DNA from 3 places in the Kribbella sp. NPDC051936 genome. Region 3 is predicted to be linked to each of the others. Evidence: riboswitches for the same ligand, from Rfam matches in the RefSeq annotation. Region 3 holds a riboswitch; each other region holds the start of a gene.

The links. Region 3 has a riboswitch for thiamine pyrophosphate ahead of thiC (phosphomethylpyrimidine synthase ThiC). Riboswitches for the same ligand answer to the same signal wherever they lie in the genome.
Region 1: linked by a shared signal. The riboswitch ahead of AB0L64_RS02580 (cytosine permease) and the one ahead of thiC (phosphomethylpyrimidine synthase ThiC) in region 3 are both predicted to bind thiamine pyrophosphate.
Region 2: linked by a shared signal. The riboswitch ahead of thiS (sulfur carrier protein ThiS) and the one ahead of thiC (phosphomethylpyrimidine synthase ThiC) in region 3 are both predicted to bind thiamine pyrophosphate.

What each region holds. Positions count from the first base shown of each region.
Region 1 is NZ_JBFAXS010000001.1:505,857-508,114, reverse strand. It holds gene AB0L64_RS02580 (cytosine permease) at 1-938, opposite strand, end outside; TPP riboswitch at 934-1,051, opposite strand; gene AB0L64_RS02575 (alpha/beta hydrolase) at 1,069-1,728, opposite strand; gene AB0L64_RS02570 (hypothetical protein) at 1,725-2,258, opposite strand, start outside.
Region 2 is NZ_JBFAXS010000001.1:1,135,427-1,137,684, reverse strand. It holds gene AB0L64_RS05725 (pyridoxamine 5'-phosphate oxidase family protein) at 1-142, opposite strand, end outside; gene AB0L64_RS05720 (DUF5937 family protein) at 215-1,159, shown strand; TPP riboswitch at 1,175-1,286, shown strand; gene thiS (sulfur carrier protein ThiS) at 1,277-1,480, shown strand; gene AB0L64_RS05710 (thiazole synthase) at 1,482-2,255, shown strand; gene AB0L64_RS05705 (DUF6807 family protein) at 2,230-2,258, opposite strand, start outside.
Region 3 is NZ_JBFAXS010000003.1:206,861-209,118, reverse strand. It holds gene thiC (phosphomethylpyrimidine synthase ThiC) at 1-1,431, opposite strand, end outside; TPP riboswitch at 1,423-1,545, opposite strand; gene AB0L64_RS11180 (lysophospholipid acyltransferase family protein) at 1,585-2,258, shown strand, end outside.

The DNA.
Region 1 (2,258 bases), on a different contig from region 3:
ACGACCGAGATCCACCGCCGGTCGATGTGGCCGATCAGGTTGTGCGCGGCCATCGTGGTCGAGTAGACGTTCGCGTACGCCTCGTCGACCTCGTCCACCAGCAGCACGAGCAGGGCGATCGCACCGGCCGGCAGCGTGACCAGTGCGGTGATGACGTCGTCGCTGTTCGTCCCCAGCGTCGCAACGGCGACCACACCGAGCGCGTAGTACGCGATGGCGGCCAGGCCGTAGCCGAGCGAGGAACCGGCGAACGCCGCCTTGTTGGTCCGCGAGTGCCGCGTGTAGTCCGCGGCCAGCGGGGCGAACGACACGACACCGGCCGCGGCGAGGTCGACGGCCGGCCAGAAGCCGAACACGCTGTCCTGCGGCAGGGCGTGCGTCGGCTTGCTCAGCACCTGCACGAACAGGTACACCGACGCGATCAGCACCAGCCAGACCATGAACTTGCGCAGGATCTTCACGCTGCCCAGCGGACGCACCGCCATCGCGGTCGCGATCACCCCGGCGAGGACGACGAACAGCCAGCGCCAGCGCTCACTCGTCACCGCGACCGCGGCCTGCGAGATCACGATGATCTCCATCGTCGCCCAGCCGACGTTCTGCGCGATGTTCAGCACGGTCGGCGCCATCGAGCCGCGGCGGCCGAACAGACCACGCAGACACGCCATCGCCGGCGCACCGGTCTGCGACCCGAACACGGCCGCACCGCCGAGCACCAGCGCACCGATGCCACAGCCGACGACGACCGCGAGCAGGCCCTGCCACAGCGAGCCGGTGTACGCCGCGACCAGCGCACCGGTCACGGGGCCGAACAGCGAGATGCCGAAGTTGCCCCAGAGCGTGAACTGGTCGAAGAAGCCGAGCGTGCGCGGCGCATCGGTGGTGAGAACGAGCGGAGCCTCGGTGGAGCTCGACGGACGAACAGCTGTATCGGTCATGAGTGACCCCACTCCCTACGCCGGCATTACCCGGTCAGGTTCAGGCGGTCGGCGACCCAGCTGTCGCCCTCTCAGCCCGCGCATCCTCGGTGCGAGCTCCCGCATAGGTTGGTGCTGCAAGTTTAACGCGTCAGCTATTTTCCGGCAGCGCGGCCGCTCGTTCTATGAGCGCCGCCACCTCGGGGCCGTTCGTGACGACCGGCATGTGCGCACCCGTCTCCAGCGTGCGCGCCTCACCGTGACTGAGCTCGGCGAGCTGCTCGAGCCACTCCTTCGTACACATCAGGTCGTGCTTGCCGCGGACCAGGACCACCGGCGCCCGGACGTGCGGCATCACCGCGGCCAGGTCGTGGATCCGCGATGCCTCCCCGGCGCGGGCGATCGACGGCAGCGTCGTGCGCGCGTACTGCGGGCTGATCCGGACCAGCTTCGGCACATCCGGGATCGCGGACCCGACGAGCCGGACGGCGCGGTCGACCCAGCTCGACATCCGGGCATCACCCGTCGGGGCCACGAGCACGAGCGCGTGCACCAGCTCGGGGTAGCGCACCGCCGTCTCGACGACGACCTGACAGCTCGCCGAGTGGCCGACCAGCACCGACCGCTCGCGGATCTTCTCGGCCAGCGCCACCGCGAGCGCCCGCGGATGCAGGTCCTCCCGAGCGCCCGCCGGTTCGCCGTACCCGGGCAGCGTCACCACGTGGTACGGCGTGACGAGATGCTCGGCGGTCCGCGCGTACGACTCCGGGCCGAGGCCCAGGCCGGGCACGAGGACGATCGGTGCGCTCACTCCCAGGGCGCCTTGGCCGGAGCGCCTTTGACGACGGGGTTCGTTACATCGGGCTTCAGCTCGCGATACCCGAGGAACAGGCCGACGGCGAGAAGCAGCAGGCCGACCCCACCCCAGCCGTACGCCGTGGGCAGCCGGTGCAGCGCGTCGTCGCTGCTGCCCAGCCCCGTGGACAGCACCATGAGCAGCCAGACCAGGATCAGCACCACCGACACCGCGACCAGCAGCAACCCAGCGAGCTCGGCCGGCTCGGGCCGACGACCGGCCTTGCGGCGGGCCAGCACGTCCCGGATCCACATCACCAGCGCGCCGGTGCCGACGACCAGGAGCAGCAGCTGGCCGATCGCGTCGAGCACGTCGGTCCGCAACGGGTGGTTGAGTGGTGAGCCGGGCGCCTGGGAGATCTCCCGCAGCGCGACGCGCTGGACGGACACGACGAGCAGACCGTAGATCGCGGCGATGAACGTCGCCAGGCCGACGACCCGAGCGGCACGCGGATCCCGCGACGGCTCGTCCCGGCCGTACGTCGG
Region 2 (2,258 bases), on a different contig from region 3:
ACCTGCCGGAGTCAGGCAGGTACATGAACCAGACCGGTGTCACATGCGGCGACCAGCCGGGGTCATCGATCGCCAGCACGGCCACCAGCGGCTGCGCCAGGAACTCGGCCATCTCCTCGGTGTGCATGATGCGAAATCCCATATTCCCGACCATCCCAGGCACCACCGACAGCCTGTCGATTTAGGATCTGCCTACATCGACGAAGGGATCGGGGTGCTCACCTATCAGCTGACGTCGCAGGATCTCGCGGACGTGCGGTTCGCGGTGTCGCCGGTCGCGGAGACGGTGCTGTCGCTGCGCGCGCTCCGGGATCCCGGCCGCTTCCCGCTGCAGCTGGCGTGGGTCCGGGCGGTGCAGCCGTACGTCGCGGAACTCGATTGGGACGTACTGCGCTGGCTCGTCAACGACACCATGGGCAGCCCGGATTTCCTGACGCCGCGCCCGTCCTCGCCGCTGACGCAACTCGACGACGAGCTGACCCTGATCGCGGCCGTCGACCAGGCGACGTTCGAGCGGCAGATGATCGCGGTGAACGGCGAGCTGCCCGCGGAATGCACGATCGACAAGGTCGTCGAGGCGCTACGGCAGTACTGGGACGCCGTCATGGCGCCGTACTGGAGCCGTATGCGCACGCTCCTGTCCGCCGACATCAGCTACCGCGGTCACGTCCTCACGCAGCAAGGCACCGGCGCGATGCTCAACGGACTGGGTCCGGCCATCACGTACGCCGACGGGCTGCTGAAGGTGGACCGTGTCGCCGAGCAGAGCCGTACCGAAGACGTCGCCGGCCGCGGGCTCGTACTGCAGCCAACACTGTTCGGCCCGCACGCGGTCATCCCGTTCGACCCCGGCGCCGAACCGCTGCTCGGCTACCCGCCACGCGGTCAGGCGAATCTGTGGTCCGTCGTCGAGCCGCCGTCACGGCACGACCTCGCCCAGTTGATCGGTACGCCGAGGGCTCACATCCTCGAGCTCCTCACCCATCCCCGGACGACGACCGACCTGGCCGGCGAGCTGAAGGTGACGCCGTCCGCCGTGAGCCAGCACCTTCAGCTCCTTCGCCGGACCGGTCTCGTCGAGCCGGAACGCACCGGCAAACAGGTTCTGTACCGGCCGACCGAGCTCGCTGCCCTGCTCACCGGCGCCACCGTCGACTGACCCGTCAGCTATAGTCGAACCGTCCGCGGGAGCTCGCAGGGAGTGGGCTGAGAGGGTGACTGGGCTGTCACCGACCGCTGAACCTGAATCGGGTAATTCCGGCGTAGGGAGGAAGCTGTGGAATCCGTCTGGGTGAACGGTACGGCGGTCGACGGGCCGGCCGGCCGGTCTGTCGCCGAGTTGATCGCGGAGTACTCCGATCGCACGACGGGGATCGCGGTCGCGGTGAACCAGAACGTGCTGACCAAGGCCGAGTGGGCCCTGACCACGCTCGAACCCGGCGACCGGGTCGAGATCGTCAGCGCGACGCAAGGAGGCTGACATGGACGACCCACTGGAGCTCGGCGGCCGCACGTACACGTCCCGGCTGATCATGGGGACCGGCGGCTCGGCCAACCTCGAAGTCATGGAGGAGGCATTGATTGCCTCCGGCACCCAACTGACAACGGTCGCGATGCGCCGCCTCGGCACCGGTCACGAGGGTTCGGTGCTCGACGTGCTGAAGAAGCACGGCATCGACGTCCTGCCGAACACGGCCGGCTGTCACACCGCGGCCGAGGCCGTGCTGACCGCGAAACTCGCCCGGGAGGCGCTGGAGACCGACCTGATCAAGGTCGAGGTCGTCGCCGACGACCACCTGCTGCTGCCCGATCCGGTGGAGCTGCTCGACGCCGTGGACGCCTTGGTGGCCGACGGTTTCACCGTGCTGCCGTACACCAACGACGACCCGATCCTGGCCCGTCGCCTGGAGCAGGCGGGGTGCGCGGCCGTGATGCCGTTGGCCGCACCCATCGGTTCGGCGCTGGGCATCCGCAACCCGCACAACATCGCGCTGATCGCGGAGGCGGCGAACGTCCCGGTGATCGTCGACGCCGGCATCGGTACGGCGAGTGACGCCGCGCTGGCGATGGAGCTCGGCTGTGCCGCGGTGATGCTCGCGACCCCGGTGACCCGCGCAGAGAAGCCCGCCCTGATGGCCGCCGCGATGCGCGACGCGGTCTCCGCGGGCCGGAACGCGCGGCTTGCCGGCCGCGTGCCGAAGCGCTGGCAGTCGGCGCTGGCGTCGTCGCCTACAACTGGTCTGCCAACGTTCTAGCCT
Region 3 (2,258 bases):
CTCGGCCGGCAACGTCTCGTCATGGAACGACCGGGCCGTGTCCGGATCCAGCGAGAGGTTGAACTGGTCCTCCCAGCGGAACTCGAACCTTGCCTTGGACAACGTGTCGTCCCAGGCCTGCGCGCCGGGATGCCCCTTGGCCAGGTCGGCCGCGTGGGCGGCGATCTTGTACGTGATCACGCCGGTCTTGACGTCGTCGCGATCCGGCAGCCCCAGGTGCTCCTTGGGCGTGACATAGCAGAGCATCGCGGTTCCCAGCCAGCCGATCTGCGCCGCGCCGATCGCCGACGTGATGTGGTCGTACGCCGGCGCCACATCCGTTGCCAGCGGCCCCAGGGTGTAGAACGGGGCTTCTCCGCACAGCTCCTCCTCGAGCCGGACGTTCTCGGCGATCTTGTGCATCGGAACATGCCCCGGGCCCTCGATCATGACCTGGACGTCGTGCTCCCAGGCGACCTTCGTCAGCTCGCCCAGCGTGCGGAGCTCCGCGAACTGCGCCTCGTCGTTGGCATCCGCGATCGATCCCGGCCGCAACCCGTCGCCGAGCGAGAACGTCACGTCGTACTCGCGGAGGATCTCGCAGAGCTCCTCGAAATGCGTGTACAGGAAGGACTCCTGGTGGTGGGCCAGGCACCACGCGGCCATGATCGACCCGCCGCGCGACACGATCCCGGTGATCCGCCGCGCGGTCAGCGGGACGTACCGCAGCAGGACGCCGGCATGCACGGTCATGTAGTCCACGCCCTGCTCGCACTGCTCGATCACCGTGTCGCGGTACACCTCCCACGACAGCGCGGCCGGATCGCCCTTGACCTTCTCCAAGGCCTGGTACAGCGGCACCGTACCGATCGGGACGGGCGAGTTCCGCAGGATCCACTCCCGCGTCTCGTGGATGTTCTTGCCGGTCGACAGGTCCATCACCGTGTCGGCGCCCCACCGGGTCGCCCAGACCAGCTTCTCGACCTCTTCCTCGATCGAGCTGCTCACGGCGGAGTTGCCGATGTTCGCGTTCACCTTCACCAGGAACTTCTTCCCGATGATCATCGGCTCGCTCTCCGGGTGCCGCCGGTTCGCCGGGATCACCGCCCGGCCGCGCGCCACCTCCGCCCGGACGAACTCCGGGTCGAGTCCTTCCCGCAGTGCGACGTACCTCATCTCCTCGGTGATCACCCCGGCCCGCGCGTGCCCGAGCTGGGTCCGCGGCTCCCGCCCGGCGCTCCACTCGCGCCGCAGCGCGGGCAGACCGGCCTGGACGTCGATCTCGGCGGACGCGTCGGTGTACGGACCGGACGTGTCGTAGAGGTCGAAGTGCTCGCCGTTCGTCAGATGCACGCGGCGCGCCGGTACCCCGAGCTCGCCGCGATAGATCTTCTCCGAGCCCGAGATCGGGCCCGTGGTGACGGCCGGACGGATCGTGCTGACATTCACCATGCTGCTGCTCCCTACGCCGGAATTACCCGGACAGGTTCGGCGGTCGGCGGCGCCGGCGAATCAAGCCAGCCGCCCTCTCAGCCCACTACGGTGCGAGCTCCCGCGGTATCGAGTTGTCACGGACACCCTAGACGAACCATGTAACGTCGAGGGATGCGCGACCTCGTCTATCCGCCTGTCATCGCCTTCGCGAAGACCGCGTTCACGGTGCTGGACCTCAAGATCCGCCGCACCGGGACCGAGCACGTCCCGCGCACCGGCGGAGCCCTGATCGCGATGAACCACATCAGCTACGTCGACTTCATCCTCGGCGGGTACGGCGCGCTGCCGGCCAGGCGGCTGGTGCGCTTCATGGCCAAGGAGGTGCTGTTCCGCAACCGGTACTCCGGCTCGCTGATGCGCGGCATGCACCACATCCCGGTGGACCGCGAGGCCGGCGCCGCGTCGTACGAGCAGGCGATCCGCTACCTGAACGCCGGTGAGCTGGTCGGCGTGTTCCCGGAGGCGACGATCAGCCGGTCGTTCGAGCTCAAGGAGTTCAAGTCCGGCACGGTCCGGATGGCCGCGGAGGCCGGCGTACCGGTGCTGCCGATGATCCTGTGGGGCACGCAGCGGATGTTCACCAAGGACCACCCGCGGGACTTCAGCCGGCACCGGCCGATCTCGATCAGCATCGGCGCGCCGATCACGGTGACCCGCGACGACGATCCGACCGAGGCGACCGCCCAGCTGCGCTCCACGATGGCCGGAATGCTCGACGAGACGATCCGGACGTACCCGGAGCAGCCACCCGGCGCCTGGTGGCTACCCGCCGCGTACGGCGGCAG